DNA from 2 places in the Stenotrophomonas sp. GZD-301 genome. Region 2 is predicted to be linked to the other one. Evidence: predicted binding sites of a transcription regulator. Region 2 holds the regulator's gene; the other holds the start of a gene.
The links. The regulator FliA, encoded in region 2, starts transcription of late flagellar genes. The targets are predictions, from matches to a motif close to TAAAGTTTNNCNNNCNNNGGCCGATAA.

Region 1: the regulator FliA is predicted to act here: its motif matches at 2,269-2,295, upstream of ACO6VK_RS09220 (chemotaxis protein CheW).

What each region holds. Positions count from the first base shown of each region.
Region 1 is NZ_JBMOWY010000032.1:155,954-165,043, reverse strand. It holds gene ACO6VK_RS09230 (methyl-accepting chemotaxis protein) at 1-1,290, shown strand, start outside; gene ACO6VK_RS09225 (flagellar brake protein) at 1,463-2,245, shown strand; gene ACO6VK_RS09220 (chemotaxis protein CheW) at 2,348-2,839, shown strand; gene ACO6VK_RS09215 (hypothetical protein) at 2,991-3,374, shown strand; gene ACO6VK_RS09210 (methyl-accepting chemotaxis protein) at 3,471-5,846, shown strand; gene ACO6VK_RS09205 (methyl-accepting chemotaxis protein) at 6,036-8,342, shown strand; gene ACO6VK_RS09200 (CheR family methyltransferase) at 8,346-9,090, shown strand, end outside.
Region 2 is NZ_JBMOWY010000050.1:91,499-100,588, forward strand. It holds gene ACO6VK_RS13950 (AAA family ATPase) at 1-1,667, shown strand, start outside; gene ACO6VK_RS13955 (MinD/ParA family ATP-binding protein) at 1,654-2,541, shown strand; gene ACO6VK_RS13960 (RNA polymerase sigma factor FliA) at 2,538-3,284, shown strand; gene cheY (chemotaxis response regulator CheY) at 3,301-3,693, shown strand; gene ACO6VK_RS13970 (protein phosphatase CheZ) at 3,693-4,307, shown strand; gene ACO6VK_RS13975 (chemotaxis protein CheA) at 4,312-6,120, shown strand; gene ACO6VK_RS13980 (flagellar motor protein) at 6,235-6,975, shown strand; partial or broken gene motD (flagellar motor protein MotD) at 6,977-7,864, shown strand; gene ACO6VK_RS13990 (ParA family protein) at 7,987-8,769, shown strand; gene ACO6VK_RS13995 (chemotaxis protein CheW) at 8,766-9,090, shown strand, end outside.

The DNA of each region.
Region 1 (9,090 bases), on a different contig from region 2:
TACGCGGCAGGCGACCTGTCGCAGAATGCGCGCCGCCTGCCGGGCAGCCGCGCGATCCTGCACGAATCGATGGATGCGGCCAAGGCCAGCCTGCTGGCGATCAACACCCAGATCCAGACCCTGGCCCAGGCCGCGGCCGCCGGCGATTTCAGCCAGCGCGGCGACAGCCTGCGTTTCGAGCACGACTTCCGGGTCATGATCGAAAACCTGAACACGATGATGGAAGTGGCCGACGGCAATCTGTCGCAGCTGTCGCAGCTGCTGCAGGCCATCGCCAACGGCGACCTGACCGCCCGCATGCACGGTGAGTTCCACGGCGTGTTCGCCAGCATGCGCGACGATGCCAATGCCACCGTTGCCCAGCTGACCCAGATCGTCGGGCGCATCCAGCAGGCCTCGTCCAGCATCAGCACGGCGGCCGGCGAGATCGCGTCGGGCAACAACGACCTGTCGCGCCGTACCGAGCAGCAGGCGGCCAACCTGGAAGAAACCGCCGCCTCGATGGAGGAACTGACCTCCACCGTGCGCCAGAACGCCGAGCACGCCCGCCAGGCCAACCAGCTCGCCATCGGCGCGCACACCGTGGCCTCGCAGGGCGGCGACGTGGTCGGCCAGGTGGTCAGCACCATGCACGAGATCGACGCGTCGTCGCGCCGCATCGCCGACATCATCACGGTCATCGACGGCATCGCGTTCCAGACCAACATCCTGGCGCTGAATGCCGCCGTCGAAGCTGCCCGTGCCGGTGAGCAGGGCCGTGGCTTTGCCGTGGTCGCCAGCGAAGTGCGCACGCTGGCACAGCGTTCGGCCAGCGCCGCCAAGGAAATCAAGGGGCTGATCGACGAGTCGGTCGGCAAGGTCGCCGAGGGCTCGCAGCTGGTCAACCAGGCCGGCGCGACGATGGGCGAGATCGTCGCCTCGGTGCAGCGCGTGACCGACATCATGGCCGAGATCTCGGCCGCCTCGCAGGAGCAGTCGGCCGGCATCGAGCAGGTCAACCAGACCGTGGTGCAGATGGACGAAACCACCCAGCAGAATGCCGCGCTGGTGGAAGAAGCCACCGCCGCCGCGCGTGCGATGGAAGAACAGGCCGGCCATCTGACCGATGCCGTGGCGCTGTTCAAGCTCGACGGCCAGGCGGCCGCCGCGCCAGCCGCACGCCCGGTGATGGCGGCCGCACCGGCACGCCCGGCCCCCGCAGCACGTCCGCGCCCGGTCGCCGCACCGCCGCGCCGCGCGCCGGCCCGCGAGCCGGCACTGGCCAATGACACGGAGTGGCAGGAGTTCTGATGCCGCGCCGCCCCAGGCACACCGTTTGATCCGACACCCCGCCCCGGCGGGGTGTCGTCGTTTCGGACCGGCCCTACCGAGATTCGCCCTACATAAATGTGATCTGATGCCGATAAACGGACTACGCCCCGGGATCGCGTGATGCCGGCATTCGCCCAACCCAGCAGATTCCATGTCCGAAGGCAGCCTTCTCGCACACGACGGAACCCATGCCGCGCCCGATCCGGGCACGGATGACAAGTACCTGGTCCGCAACCCCCGGCAGATCCGCCAGCTGCTGCAGGCGCTCATCGACCAGCGTTCGCTGATCAATGCGCACATCGACGGCCGCGACCAGTCGTTCCCCACGGCGGTGCTGGAACTGGACGAGGACGAGGACGAACTGCTGCTCGACGGCAGCCCCTCGGAAACCTCCAACCGCGCCGCCGAAGCGGCCGACCACCTGCTGTGCTTCGGCCAGCTCGAACGGGTGATGGTCCGCTTCCGGCTGGATGGCCTGGTGCGCATCCACAACGAGGGGCATGTCGGCTTCCGCGCCGCGTTCCCGACCGAGCTGGTGCACCTGCAGCGGCGCGAGCTGTACCGGCTGGAAACGCCGATCACCGACTCGCCCAAGCTGATCCTGCCGATCGACGACGACCGCAGCGAGGCCCTGACGCTGCGCGTGGTGGACATCAGCGGCGGCGGCCTGGCGGTCACGGTGGCCGAGGACTGCCCGGTCTTCGGCCTGCAGAAGCGTTACGACGGCTGCCGGCTGGAACTGCCCGACAGCAGCCCGATCACCCTGTCGCTGGTGGCCTGCAACATGCGTGCGCAGAAGCTGCCCAACGGCGTGGAGATGAAACGCGTCGGCCTGCGCTTCGACGCGCTTCCGCGCGGCGCGGACAGCGCGATCCAGCGCTACATCTTCCGCATCGACCGCCAGCGCAAGGCACGCAAGAACGGCGAAAGCTGAACGGAGCCCGCCCCAGCCCCGCCTAAAGTCGCTCCGTCCCAGGCCGATATCCAGCGTGACGCCCGGTTTTTCGACCGCCACGCCCGACCCAGGATTGCCTCCATGAACGACAAGAACAGCAGCGCCGCCAGCTCCGGTGGCGAGTACCTCAGCTTCACCCTCGGCGCCGAGCACTACGGCGTGGACATCCTCAAGGTGCAGGAAATCCGCGGCTACGACTCGGTCACCCGCGTGCCGGATGCCCCGGACTACATCAAGGGCGTGATCAACCTGCGCGGCACCATCGTCCCGGTCATCGACCTGCGCCTCAAGCTGCGCCTGGAAAATGCGCGCTATGACGCCTTCACCGTGATGATCGTGCTCAACGTCGAAGACCGCGTCGTCGGCATCGTTGTGGACAGCGTCTCCGACGTCATCCCTCTCAGCGCCGAGCAGATCCGCCCGACGCCCGAGTTCGGCGCCGCCGTGGACACCCGCTTCATCTCCGGCATCGGCACCCAGGACGACCGCATGCTGATCCTGCTCGACATCGAGACCCTGCTGGACAGCGCCGACATGGGCCAGACGGCCACCCTCGACGACGTCGCCGCCTGATGACAGGCCCGCGGCCGCCGCGCACTGCGACGAAGGTCGAATTTGGCCCTTCAGTTCCCGCGCGCGTGGCCGATAGCTGGAATCAGGACCCGGCTGTGCTGGACACCCCAAGGCCGGGCCAATTTGTCCACATCCTCCGGAGAACCATCCGATGAAGTCCCTGTTTGCGCTGTTTTCTGCTGCCGTGCTCGCCACCACCGCCTCGTCCGCCTTCGCCCAGTCGGCCGAAATGATTCCGCCGGAAATGGCCCCGCGTTCGGTCGGCAAGGACGGCATGGTGTGCGGCAAGGTTGAGAAGGCGCGTTACGCCGAAGGCTCCGAAGGCCAGCCGACCTTCCTGTACATGGGCGGCGCCTTCCCGCGCCACACCTTCTCGGCCCGCATCGCCGGCGCCAACCGCGGCAAGTTCAGCTTCCCGCTGGAAACCCTGGAAGGCAAGACCGTGTGCGTGATCGGCAAGATCGCCCGCGATGCCTCGCGCGCTGAAATCGAAGTCAGCTCGCCGGCCGGCCTGAAGCTCGCCAACATCAAGTAATTCGCTGTACGCCATGCCACGCCGGCACTGGCCGGCGTGGTCGCTGCAACCGGGCAAGTCGCCCGGACGCGTTTGCCACCGGAGACTGCACCGCCCATGCCGTGGATCAACAACCTCAAACTGATGCCCAAGCTGATGCTCACCTTCGGTGTCATCCTGCTGGTGATGCTGCTCCAGGGCATCGTGGCCTATCGTGGCTTGTATTCGCTCAACAACGTCACCACCGAACTGGCTGGGCACCGGATGGAAAGCATCCGCATGGCCGGCGAAATCCGTGGCATGGTCGGTGAATATCGCAACTCCGCCTACCAGGGCCTGATCCGCGCCAGCGACGACGTCAAGGCCGAGGCCAAGACCCGCGCCGCCGACCTGCGCGGCAGGATCGACGCCTCGATCAAGAAGTACCCCGCCCTGATCGACAATCCGCAGCAGAAGAAGCTGTTCGACACCTTCGCCAAGGACTGGACCGCCGCCCTGGCGTCCTACGACTCGGTCACCGAGATGCTCGAACTGGACCTGCCGGACGACGCGGTCGACACCTTCGTCGGTGAAACCCGCACCTCGCATCTCAAGGCCTCGGCCGCGCTCGAAGCGCTGATTGCCGAGGACAACCGCCTCGCCCGCGCCTCGCGCGACGAAGCCGAAGCCACCTACGCCGCCTCCGCCACCCTGACCGTGATCGCCCTCCTCGGCGGCGCGGCGCTGGGCCTGGTGCTGGTGTGGCTGTTCGCCCGCTCGCTGGTGGGCAGTGTCCGCGGTGCCGTCTCGGTGGCCAACGACGTTGCCGGCGGCAAGCTCGACGGCCACATCGATGTCACCCGCAAGGACGAAGTCGGCGACCTGCTGCAGGCCATGCAGCGCATGCAGCGCGACCTGCGCGAGCGCACCGAGACCGACCAGGCGATCGCCCGCGAAAACCTGCGCATCCGCACCGCGCTGGACTACAGCTCCACCGGCGTGTACCTGACCGACGACAGCCTCAACATCGTCTACAGCAACCGCGCCCTGCAGCACACGCTGACCCAGTACCAGGACGAGATCCGCAAGGATCTGCCGGACTTCGACGCCACCGCCTCGCTGATCGGCAAGCCGGTGACCGTGCTCGAACACGGCAACGAGATGGACCAGCGCACCCTGAGCCAGCTCAAGCAGCACGGCGTCAGCCGCCGTCCGATGCAGTTCGGCGACGCGCAGTTCGCGCAGGTGGTGTCCTCCATCGCCAACGAGCAGGGCGAAACCGTCGGCCACGTCGTCGAATGGCGTGACCGTACCCCGGAAGCGGCCGTCGAAGCCGAAGTGGCCCGCGTCATCGCCCAGGCCGCCGCCGGCGACCTGTCCGGCCGCATCGACGATGCCGGCAAGGAAGGCTTCTTCCTGCAGCTGGCCCAGCAGATCAACGGCCTGCTCGAAGCCAACGCCAGCAGCATCGACCAGGTCTCCGGCCTGCTCGCCGCGCTGTCGCAGGGCGACCTGAGCGTGCGCATGCACGGCGACTTCCACGGCGTGTTTGCCCGCATGCGCGACGATGCGAACGCCACCGCCGAGCAGCTCAGCGAAATCGTCACCCGCATCAAGCATTCCAGCCAGGCCATCAGCTCGGCCGCCAGCGAAATCGCCACCGGCAACAGCGACCTGTCGCGCCGTACCGAGCAGCAGGCCGCCAACCTGGAAGAAACCGCTGCCTCGATGGAGGAACTGACCTCCACCGTGCGCCAGAACGCCGAGCATGCCCGCCAGGCCAACCAGCTCGCCATTGGCGCGCATACCGTTGCCTCGCAGGGCGGTGACGTGGTCGGCCAGGTGGTGACCACCATGAGCGCGATCCAGACCTCGTCCAAGAAGATCGCCGAGATCATCTCGGTCATCGACGGCATCGCCTTCCAGACCAACATCCTGGCGCTGAATGCCGCCGTGGAAGCGGCGCGTGCCGGTGAGCAGGGCCGCGGTTTCGCCGTGGTCGCCAGCGAAGTGCGCACCCTGGCCCAGCGCTCGGCCGGCGCGGCCAAGGAGATCAAGGGCCTGATCGACGACTCGGTCGGCAAGGTCAACGATGGTTCGGCGCTCGTGCACAAGGCCGGCGCCACGATGGGCGAGATCGTCGCCTCGGTGCAGCGCGTGACCGACATCATGGCCGAGATCTCGGCCGCCTCGCAGGAGCAGTCGGCCGGCATCGAGCAGGTCAACCAGACCGTGGTGCAGATGGACGAAACCACCCAGCAGAACGCCGCGCTGGTGGAAGAAGCCACCGCCGCCGCGCGTGCGATGGAAGAACAGGCCGGCCACCTCAGCGATGCCGTGTCGATCTTCAAGCTGGACGAGCACGATCTGGCGCCGACACCGGCACCGGTCGCCGCACCGGTCGCTGCCGCACCGCGCCCGGCCCGTTCGGCCCCCGCCCCGGCACCGGTCCGTCGCGCGCCGAACCGCCCGGTCGCCACCGAGCTGGCCGACGGCGACTGGCAGGAGTTCTAAGCGCCCCAGGCGCCTGCACGGCAGACACACGACAGGCTCCGGTGCCCACGCACCGGAGCCTTTTTCGTTGCGGCCCCGCGCAATCCGCCTGCAACCTGAATACGCTCAGCCAGCGCGCCTCAACCGCAGCCGTTCGCGGCCGATAACTGCATTGCCGCGACACGTTCGTCGACCAACGATGCCATGCCCATGACCCTGATCAGCCGCTGGAACCAGTACTTCTCCAACCTGTCCGTCCGTCGCAAGCTCAACCTGCTGACGGCGCTGATCGCCGTGGGCGTCATCGCCCTGGCGGTGATCGCCGCACGCATGCAGTACCTGGACCTGACCGATACCCGCAAGGACAGCCTGAAGATCCAGGTCGAACTGACCTACGGCATCCTGGACCACTACCACCACCTGGCCGAAACCGGCGAGCTGAGCGAAGCGGCGGCCAAGGACGCGGCGCTGATGGCACTGGACCGCATGCGCGCCGACAACGACGCCTACTACTACAGCGTCTACGACACGCAGTACCGCGTGCTGATGCATCCGTTCCGCAAGGACCTGATCGGCAAGGACATGAAGGACTTCCGTTCGGAGGACGGCGTGCGCCTGTTCTACGACATGGTCGGCATGGCCCGCCTCGGCGGCGGCGTGGTCTCCTACAAGTGGGCCAAGGCCGGTGAAGAAGGGCTGTTCGACAAGTCCTCCTATGCCGGGATGTACGCCCCGTGGCAGTGGGTCATCAGCAGCGGCGTGTACATGGAAGACGTGCAGCAGCAGGCGCTGGTGTTCACCGCCATCATGACCGCCGCCGGCGGCGCGCTGGTGCTGATCGTGCTGGCCCTGAGCTGGCTGATCGGCAACCGCATCACCCTGCCCCTGCGCCAGGCCACCACCGTTGCCGAGAGCATCGCGCGCGGCAAGCTGGACAGCCGCATCGGCGAGCAGGCCCACGACGAACCCGGGCGCCTGCTCGAGGCGATGTCGCGCATGCAGAGCCAGCTGCACGGGGTCATCACCGCCCAGCGCGACATGGCCCGCCGCCATGACGCCGGCGAGGTCAGCTACCGCATCGACGAGAGCGCCTTCCCCGGTGAGTACGGGTTGATGGTGCATGAGACCAATACCCTGGTCGGCGCCCACGTGCAGACGATGGACGCGGTGCTGGAGGTGGTCAAGGCATACGCCGTCGGCGACCTGCGCGCCGACATCGCACGCTATCCTGGCGAGAAGGCCGCCATCACCGCCACCGTGGACACGGTCAAGCAGAACCTGGGCAGCATCAATGCCGAGATCAAACGGCTGGGTACGGCCGCAGCGGCCGGCGACTTCAGCCAGCGCGGCGACAGCGCGCGCTTCGATCACGATTTCCGCCTGATGATCGCCAACCTCAACGCGATGATGCAGGTCAGCGACGAGAATCTGGGCAAGCTGTCCGCGCTGCTGTCGGCCATCGCCGAGGGCGACCTCACCGCACGCATGCAGGGCCACTTCGAAGGCGTGTTCGCCACCATGCGCGACGACGCCAACGCCACCGTCACGCAATTGACCCGCATCGTCGGCCAGATCCAGGAGTCGGCCAGCAGCATCAACCAGGCGGCCGGCGAAATCGCCACCGGCAACAGCGACCTGTCGCGCCGCACCGAGCAGCAGGCGGCCAACCTGGAAGAAACCGCCGCCTCGATGGAGGAACTGACCTCCACCGTGCGCCAGAACGCCGAACACGCCCGCCAGGCCAACCAGCTCGCCATCGGCGCACACACCGTGGCCTCGCAGGGCGGCGACGTGGTCGGCCACGTGGTCACCACCATGACCGCGATCGAAGCCTCGTCCCGGAAGATTGCCGATATCATCTCGGTGATCGACGGCATCGCGTTCCAGACCAACATCCTGGCGCTCAACGCGGCGGTGGAAGCGGCGCGTGCCGGCGAACAGGGCCGCGGTTTCGCCGTGGTCGCCAGCGAAGTGCGCACCCTGGCGCAGCGCTCGGCCAGCGCCGCCAAGGAGATCAAGGGGCTGATCGACGCGTCGGTCGGCAAGGTCGCCGAGGGCTCGCAGTTGGTCCACCAGGCCGGCGCCACAATGGGCGAGATCGTCGCCTCGGTGCAGCGCGTGACCGACATCATGGCCGAGATCTCGGCCGCCTCGCAGGAACAGTCGGCCGGCATCGAGCAGGTCAACCAGACCGTGGTGCAGATGGACGAAACCACCCAGCAGAACGCCGCGCTGGTGGAGGAAGCCACCGCCGCCGCGCGTGCGATGGAGGAGCAGGCCACGCAGCTGGCCGATGCCGTGGCGATCTTCCGCCTCGACAACCAGGTGGCGGCGGCGGTCAGCGCGGTGACCGCGCGGATCAGCAGCGCCGCGCCGCAGCCGGTGCGCAGCGCGCCGGCCCGCACCGCACACCACGCCGCCGCACGCCACGCCGCCGCACGCCCAGCCGCCACGCCGGCACCGCGTGCGCCACGCGCCGCGCTGCCCAGCGACGACGGCCACTGGCAGGAGTTCTGAGCCGTGTCCACCCCTCCCCCCGTTGTTGCCACCTCGCAGGCCGGTCGCGAATTCGAGTTTGCCGACCGCGACTTCCGCCGCATCTGCGACCTGATCTACCAGCGTGTCGGCATCTCGCTGGCACCGGCCAAGCGCGACATGGTCTATGGCCGGCTGTCGCGCCGCCTGCGCGCCCTCGGCATGCGCAGCTTCCAGGACTACCTGGACCAGCTCGAAGCCCACGGCGGCGATGAATGGCAGGCCTTCACCAATGCGCTGACCACCAACCTGACCGCGTTCTTCCGCGAGCCGCATCACTTCGAGAAGCTCACCGAGGAACTGCGCGCGCGCGGCGGCCACGGCACGCTGCAGTTGTGGTCGTGCGCGGCCTCCACCGGCGAGGAGCCCTACTCGATGGCGATCACCGCCTGCGAGACCTTCGGCACGCTCAAGCCGCCGGTGCGCATCCTGGCCACCGACGTGGACACCCAGGTGCTGGCCACCGCCAGCCGGGGCGTCTATGCCATCGACCGCGTCTCCGGCCTGGACCCGGCCGTGCGCAAGCGCTATTTCCAGCGCGGTACCGGCCCCAATGAAGGCCATTGCCGCGTGCTGCCGGCCCTGCGCGACCTGATCGACTTCCGTCCGCTCAACCTGCTGGCGCCCCGCTACGACGTCGGCGGTCCCTTCGATGCCCTGTTCTGCCGCAACGTGATGATCTATTTCGACAAGCCCACCCAGCGCGGCATCCTGTCGCGCCTGATCCAGC
Region 2 (9,090 bases):
CGGCCATGAACCTGGTGCGCAAGGAACACGGTCCTGACGCGGTGATCCTGTCCAACCGCCGGATCGAGGAAGGCGTGGAGATCGTGGCCGCCGCCAACTACGACGAAGGCGCCGTGCAGCGCGCCCTGGAAGCCGCCCGCAAGGACGTCGCCCCGCCGCCGGTGCCGCGCCCGCGCAGCGCCGCCGATGCAGTGATCGCCGCCGTCACCCGCCGCAAGGCGCCGGTCGTCGCCCCGGAACCGGTGGCCGCCACCACCTCGGCCGTAGCTGCGCTGGCACGCGCCGCCGTTGGTGCCACCGGCCGCACGCTGGATACCGCCAACGAGAACGTGCCCCCGCCGGGCAGCGCCGGCTTTGCCGCCACGCTGTCGCGTGCCAGCGTTGCCGCCCCCGTCAATGAACCGTCGCTGCCGGAGCAGATCTTCGCGCCGTTCAACGTCGAGCAGGCTGCCGCCGCCGCGCCCGCATCGACGGCCGCCCCGGTCGCAGCGCTTGCCGCCCCGATCAACCGCGCCCGTTTCGTGATCGACCCGCCGATGGACGACGCGCCGCACATCCAGATGTATGCACCGCCGGCCGAGGCCCCGGTGACGATGCCGCCGCTGCCGGTCGCCGCCGTGGCCGAGCCGGCCCCGGCCGTCCTCGCCCCGGTGCCGGCAGCGCAGCCGCCGGCACTGCCGGTCGCGGTCGCCGCGGCTGCCGACGTCGCCGCCGAGGCGGTTGCCCGCCCGGCACCGGAACTGACCGTGGTCCCGCGCGACGACGAGGAAATCCGCCAGCTGCGTCACGAAGTGGCCGGCATGCGCCATGTGATCGAGCGTGAAATGCACCGCTTCACCGACGAGCGCCTGCGCGGCTCGCCGGTCCGTGCGGCCGCGCTGGACCTGATGGACGAGTATGGCTTCGACGCCGGCATCAGCCGCGACGTGGCCCTGCAGATTCCGCTGGATACCGAAGCCCACCGTGGCCGCGGGCTGATGCTGGGCCTGCTGTCCAAGAAGCTGCCGATCGCTCCGGTCGATCCGCTCGAGGCCGGTGGCGTGATCGCCCTGGTCGGCCCGACCGGCGCCGGCAAGACCACCACCATTGCCAAGCTGGCCTCGCGCTTCGCCGAGAAGCACGCCGCCCGCGACGTGGCCCTGGTCACCACCGACACCGGCCGCATCGGCGCCCGCGAGCAGCTGTACGGGTTCGGCCGCCAGCTCGGCATCGCGGTGCACGAGGCCAACAGCGGCACCGACCTGAGCCAGCTGCTGGAACGCCTGCAGGACTACAAGCTGGTCCTGATCGACACCGCCGGCCTGGGCCCGCGCGACCGCGCCCTGGCGGCCCAGCTGCAGTGGCTGCGGGCCGCCGACCGCATCCGCACCCTGCTGGTGCTGCCGGCCAACACCAGCTTCGGCGACATGGACGAAGTGGTCCGCCGCTTCAGCGCCGCCAACCCGCAGGGCGTGGTGCTGAGCAAGCTGGACGAGACCGGCCGCTTCGGCACCGCCCTGTCCGTGGCGGTCGACCACCGCCTGCCGATCACCTGGGTGACCGACGGCCAGGACGTTCCGGAGGACCTGCACCGCGCCAGTGCAGCCAATCTTGTACTTCGCCTTGAAGATTTGCGCCGCGCGGCCGATATGCCCTGCAACCCGGAGTTCAACCATGCCGTCGCGTGAGTACGCCAAGCTGACCAAGACCTTCCCGTTGTCGGCTACCCGCAGCCAACCGCTGGGCCCTGTCCGCACCATCGCCGTCACTGGCGGCAAGGGCGGCGTGGGCAAGACGAACGTTTCGGCCAACCTGGCCGTGGCGCTCGCCGACATGGGCAAACGCACGCTGCTGCTGGACGCCGACCTCGGCCTGGCCAACATCGACGTGATCCTCGGCCTGCAGCCGAAGGTGACCCTGGCCGACCTCGTCGCCGGGCGCTGCACGCTGGAGGAAGTGATCATGGAGGGCCCGGGCGGCGTGCTGGTGGTGCCGGCCGCGTCCGGTCGCCGCCACATGGCCGAACTGCAGCCGGCCGAACACGTGGGCCTGGTCAACGTGTTCTCCGAGCTGGAGCGCGAGCTGGACATCATGGTGGTGGACACCGCCGCCGGCATCACCGATGGCGTGCTCACCTTCTGCCAGGCCGCACAGGACACCGTGGTGGTGGTCTGTGACGAGCCGGCCTCGATCACCGACGCCTACGCGCTGATCAAGGTGCTCTCGCGCGAGCGTGGCGTGGACCGCATCCAGGTCGTGGCCAACATGGTGCGCGACCCCAACGAAGGCCGCGTGCTGTACGAAAAGCTGACCCGGGTCTGCGAGAAGTTCCTGGCCGACGTGTCGCTCAACTACCTCGGCTGCGTCCCCCAGGACGACTGGCTGCGCCTGTCGGTGCAACGCCAGCAGCCGGTGGTCAAGGCCTACCCGTCCAGCCCGTCGGCGCTGGCGATCACCGAGATCGCCCGCCGTACCGCCCGCTGGCAGGCCCCGACCGAGCCGCGCGGCGGCGTCGAATTCTTCCTCGAACGCATCCTCAAACAACGCGGGGTGGCCGCATGAAAGGCGCCGCACAATACAAAGAGGTCCAACGTACCGCCGCCAACGAGTGCATCGCCCAGCACTCGGACCTGGTCCGGCGCATCGCCCACCACCTGGCCGCGCGCCTGCCGGCGAGCGTGGAAGTGGACGACCTGATCCAGGCCGGCATGATGGGCCTGATCGAGGCCTCGCGCAGCTATGACGCTGATCAGGGCGCCTCCTTCGAGACCTACGCGTCGATCCGCATCCGCGGTTCGATGATCGATGAGATCCGCCGTGGCGACTGGGTGCCGCGCTCGGTGCACCGCCGTGCCCGCGACGCCGCCGCCACCATCCGCCGCCTGGAGCAGAGCACCGGCCGTGCCGCCAGCGCCACCGAAGTGGCCAGCGCGATGGACATGCCGCTGCCGGAATACCTGCGGCTGATGGAAGACGCCGCACGCGGCCAGGTGCTGAGCCTGGAATCGCGGATCGAAGACCAGGGCGAGCTGGACACCGTCGCCCAGGGCGGCCCGACCCCGCAGCAGGTCCTGGAGCGCGGCGAGTTCGGCCGCGAGCTGGGCAATGCGATCGGCCTGCTCCCCGAGCGCGAACAGCTGGTGCTGTCGCTGTACTACGAACAGGAATTGAACCTGAAAGAAATCGGCGCGGTGCTCGGGGTGAGTGAATCCCGGGTCTGCCAGATCCACGGCCAGGCGGTATTGCGCCTGCGCGGCCGACTGAAGATCTTCGAGGCGGCCGACGCCGGCCTCGAGAACCCTTGAAATCGAGGAAAGTGCTTTGAACAAGAACATGCGTATCCTGATCGTCGACGATTTTTCGACCATGCGTCGTATCGTCAAGAACCTGCTGGGCGATCTGGGCTTCACCAATACGGCCGAAGCCGAGGACGGGCATGCCGCGCTGGCGTTGTTGCAGAGCCAGCCGTTCGACTTCGTGGTCACCGACTGGAACATGCCGGTGATGACCGGCATCGACCTGCTCAAGGCGATCCGCGCCGACGCCAAGCTGAAAACCCTGCCGGTGCTGATGGTGACCGCTGAAGCCAAGCGCGAGCAGATCATCGAAGCGGCCCAGTCCGGCGTGAACGGCTACATCATCAAGCCGTTCACCGCGCAGACGCTGGAAGAGAAGCTCGGCAAGATCTTCGAACGCCTGGCAGCGAGCGCCTGATGGAAACCCTCAGCGACAAATCGGCGCTGGTGCAGCGCCTGCAGGACGCCCTGGCCGCGCTGGAAGGCGGCGACGAGGCGGGCTGGCGCCGGGAAATCGACGCGCTGGCCGCGCTGCGCACGCAGCCGATGATGGCCGGCCTGAACCGGCTCGCCCGCGAGCTCGGCCAGGCACTGGGCGAACTGCCCAGTCTGCCCAGCGAAGCCGGCGAACTGGATGACGCCTGCGCGCGCCTGGACCACGTGGTGGCGATGACCGAACAGGCCACCCACCGCACCCTGGACCTGGCCGAGGAATGCCGTGCGTTGACCGAGCAGCTGCGCGCCAACGGGCTCAGCCCCGACCAGGACCTGCAGCTGGACCGGATCCGCCACAACCTCACCGAGATCGCCCTGACCCAGAGCTATCAGGACCTGACCGGGCAGATCATCCGCCGCGTGGTGGGCATCGTGCGCCGCGTGCACGAAGGGTTCGGTGCGCTCGGCCTGCCGCCGCAGGACGACGACGCGCGCAGGCGCGACACCGGACTGGCCGGCCCGGCCGTCACCGGGCTTGACCGCCACCAGGTATCCCAGGTCGACGCTGACGACCTGCTCTCCGATTTGGGGTTGTAAGACGATGAGTGCTGTTCCGGACGACATTGCCGCCGATTTCATTCTCGAGGCCCAGGAGATCCTGGATCGCCTCGGCGAACAGCTGGTGTCGCTGGAGCAGTCGCCCCAGGATACGGATCAGCTCAATGCCGTGTTCCGCGGCTTCCACACCCTCAAGGGCGGTGCCGGCTTCCTCGGCATCCAGGCGATGGTGGAGCTGTGCCACGCCGCCGAAGAGACCCTCGGCATGGCCCGTTCCGGCCAGGCCACCCTGCAGGCACACCACTTCGACGCCGGCCAGCAGTCGCTGGACTACCTGCAGTCGATGCTGGACTCGGTCTCGGCCGGCACCGAGCCGGGCTACGCACCGCCGGAGCTGATCGCCCAGTTCGACGTCAACGGACCGGCCACGCCGGCGCCGGTGGCCGCCCCGGCGGCCGCGGGTGCACTGATCACCGATGACGAGTTCGAGGCGCTGCTCGACCAGCTGCATGGCGGCGCGGCACCGACCGCCGTGGCGCCGGCCAAGGCCGCCGATGGCCTGATCGGCGAAGACGAATTCGAAGCCCTGCTCGACCAGCTGCACGGTGGCGCCGCCCCCGGCGCCCAGCCCGTGGCCGCCGTCGCCGCACCGGCCCCGCGTGCCCCGGCCCCGGCCGCCGCCAAACCGGCGCCCAACAAACCGGTCGCCGAGGCCGAGCACACCGTGCGCGTGGACACCAAGCGCCTGGATGCCATCGTCAATCTGATCGGCGAACTGGTGCTCTCGCGCAACCGCCTCAAGACCCTGCGCGCGCGCCTGCATGATGAAGAGCTGGACCGCGCCGTCTCCACCCTGGACATCGCCACCGCGCGCCTGCAGTCGGCGGTGATGCGCACCCGCATGCAGCCGGTGGGCAAGGTGTTCTCGCGCTTCCCCAAGGTGGCCCGCGACGTTGCCCGCTCGCTGAAAAAGGAAGTGGACCTGGAACTGGTCGGCGCCGAGACCGAACTGGACCGCAACCTGGTGGAGGCCCTGGCCGATCCGCTGGTGCATCTGGTGCGCAACGCGATCGACCACGGCGTTGAAATGCCCGACCTGCGCGAAGCCCAGGGCAAGCCGCGCGGCGGCCACGTGCGGCTGTCGGCCCAGCAGGAAGGCGACTACGTCAGCATCGAAGTGCAGGACGACGGCGCCGGCATCGACCCGGAGCGGCTGCGCCAGAAGGCCCGTGAAAAGGGCCTGATCGATCCGGAAGCGGCCGCCCGCCTGACCAGCGAGGAGTGCCTGCACCTGGTGTTCCTGCCCGGCTTCTCCACCAAGCAGCAGGTCACCGACATCTCCGGCCGCGGCGTGGGCATGGACGTGGTCCAGTCGCGCATCCGCGAGCTGAGCGGCCAGATCCAGATCCAGTCCGAGCTGGGCCGCGGCAGCCGCTTCATGATCCGCGTGCCGCTCACCCTGGCGATCCTGCCCACCCTGCTGGTGCAGGCCGGCGAGGACGTCTACGCGCTGCCGCTGGCGCGCGTGATGGAAGTGCTGCACGCCCCGAACACCTCGCTGGGCTGGTTCGACGGCCGCGCGGTGCTGGACCGCAAGTCGCACACCCTGCCGCTGGTGGACCTGCGCCATTGGCTAGAGGTGGACCCGGTGCCCTCGCCGCTGCTCACCATCGTGGTGCTGCAGGCCGGTGAAGCCCGCTTCGGGCTGGTCGTGGACCAGGTGCGGGGCCGCGAGGAAGTGGTGATCAAGCCGCTGCCCAAGGCATTGCGCGGCCTGCGCGGCTACGCCGGGGCCACCCTGATCGGCGACGGCCGCATGTCGCTGATCCTCGACGTAGACGGCCTGCGCTGACCTCCGGTAGCGCCGGGCGCTGCCCGGCGGCTTCTCCCCCCAAAAGTGTGACCGCCGCATCACCCTGTTCCGTCGGCGTCTCAAGTCCCATTCACACAAGCCGATACCGGACTCATGGATAGACTCAGCCTCATTGGACTTTTTCTCGCCCTGGCCTCACTGGTCGGCGGCAGCATCCTCAAAGGCGCGGGGCTGGCCTCGCTGTGGTCGCCGGCCGCCTTCGTGATCGTGATCGTGGGCACCCTCGCCGCGATCCTGCTACACACCTCGCCCGCCGTGTTCAAGCATGCCTTCAAGATCGTGCGCTGGGTCGTGCGCCCGCCGAGCAGCGACCGCCGCGAGCTGATCCAGCAGATCGTCGAGTGGAGCAACATCGCCCGCCGCCAGGGTCTGCTGGGCCTGGAAGCCCAGGTCGAGGCGCAGGACGATCCGTTCCTGCGCAAGGGCCTGCAGCTGCTGGTGGACGGCGTGGAGCCGGAAACCATCCGCCACATGATGGAGATCGAACTGGGCAGCCAGGAGAGCCAGGACCTGGCCGCCTCCAAGGTGTTCGAGGGCATGGGCATCTACGCGCCCACCCTGGGCATCATCGGCGCCGTGCTCGGCCTGATCGCGGTGATGAAGAACCTCGCCGACCCCAGCAAGCTGGGCCACGGCATCGCTGCGGCGTTCACCGCCACCATCTACGGCATCGCCTCGGCCAACCTGCTGTTCCTGCCGGTGTCGGCCAAGCTCAAGAGCGTGATCCACCACAACAGCCGCGACCGCGAGATGATCATCGAAGGCCTGATCTCGATCGCGCAGGGCGAAAACCCGCGCAACATCGAAACCAACCTGTCCGGCTTCCTGCACTGACATGGCCCGTCGCAAGCACCACGAAGAGCATGCCAACCACGAGGCCTGGGCGATCCCCTATGCCGACCTCATGACGCTGCTGCTGGCCTTCTTCGTGGTGATGTACGCGATCTCCTCGATCAACGAGGGCAAGTACCGGGTCATGGCCGATGCACTGACCACCGCCTTCGGTGGCGCCCCGCGCACCATCAACCCGGTGCAGGTGGGCAACCAGCAGGTCCAGGGCGGCGGCTGGGACAGCCCGTCGGTGATCAAGTCCGGCACCAAGATCGGCCCGTCCGCGCCGGCGCCGTCCAACGACCCCACCCTGCTGCCGGCGATGGCCTCGCAGATGCGCATGCCGGTCTCGGTGCACAACCAGGAACAGCTCAAGCGGGCCGAGCGCCAGCTCAACGGCATCGCCGACCGCCTGACCGCCACGCTGGCGCCGCTGATCGACCGCGGCATGATCACCGTGCGCCGCACCGAACTGTGGATCGAAGTGGAGATCAACAGCGACATCCTGTTCACCACCGGCTCGGCGTCGCTGGATGTGCACGCGCGCGACACCCTGTCCAGCCTGGCCAAGGTGCTGCACGACGCGCCCAACGGGGTGCGCGTGGAAGGCCACACCGACAACGTGCCGATCGCCACCGCACTGTTCCCGTCCAACTGGGAACTCTCGGCCGCGCGTGCGGCAAGCGTGGTGCATCTGTTTGCCGACCAGGGCCTGCAGCCCTCGCGGCTGGCGATGGTCGGCTATGGCCAGTTCCGCCCGCGCGAAGACAACGCCAGCGCCGAAGGGCGCAACCGCAACCGCCGGGTGATGGTGATCATCCTCGCTGACACCTCCCAGGGCGTGGACCCGATTGGCCCGCAGCTCACCGCCGATACCGAACGCGCCGCACCGGCCACCGCTGCGGCGGCCGCCCCCTCCCCCGTTTCCCCCATCGCGCCGGTGCAGTTGCCACCGGTGCCGGCTGGCAGCCGTGTCGGCGCCGCCGTCCCCCCTGCAATGAAGGAGTGAACCGCATGCGTATCTGGGCCATTGCCAATCAGAAGGGCGGCGTGGGCAAGACCACCACCACCCTCGCGCTCGGTCGCGGTCTGGCCGCGCTCGGCCACCGTGTGCTGCTGATCGACCTGGATCCGCACGCCTCGCTGACCCGCGCGTTCGGTGTCGCGGTCGATCCGCCGCCGCAGGGTGTGCTGGAACTGTTCGCCACCCCGCCGGCCGAGCTGTCCGCGCTCGCCCATGCCACCGCCATCCCGGGGCTGGACCATGTCTGCGCCCAGGCGGCGCTGGCCACACTGGAGCGCCGCAGCGCCAACCAGCCCGGGCTCGGGCTGGCGCTGCAGCAGGCGCTGACCCGGCACCACGGCCAGCACGACTACATCCTGCTCGACTGCGCCCCGACCCTGGGCCTGCTGATGATCAACGCGCTGGCCGCCGCCGACCGCCTGATCATTCCCACCCAGGCCGAACCGCTGGCGCTGCACGGCCTGGATGGCATGGTGCGGACCGGCGAGATGGTCGAACGTTCGCGCCGGCGCACGCTGCCGATGTCGATCCTGCCGACGCTGTTCGACCGCCGCACCCGCGCCGGCCACGAGACCGTCAAGCTGATGCAGGAACGGCACGGGCTCCGCGTCTGGGAAGACGCGATCCCGGTGGACACCCGCATCTGCAACGCCGCCAGCCTGACCGTGCCGTCGCAGTCGGACGACTACCCCGGCCGCGGCCTGGCCGCCTATCGCCGTGCGCTGGAGTGGATCCTGGCCGACGATGCCCAGCAGATGGAGCGCGCGGCATGAGTACCACCGGCGTGCTCGACGATTACCTGGAGCAGCTGCTCGGCGATGCCGTGCCGGCGGCCCCGGCCGTGGCGGCAGCGCCTCCGCCTGCCGTCGACGAGGACGATGCCGGCGGCGTGGCCCAGGCGATCAGCGCCGAGTTCGCCCGCCCCGACGTGGACAGCGACGCGCCGGCGGCCGATGTCGCCTTCGATACCCCGACCTCGGCCGGCGCGCCGGCCCACCTGGCGCTGCTCGACGAGCTGATGAACGATCCCGCGCTCGGACCGGTCGAGGCCGCGCCCACGCATGACACCCCCACCTCGCCGGGCGCGCCGGCCA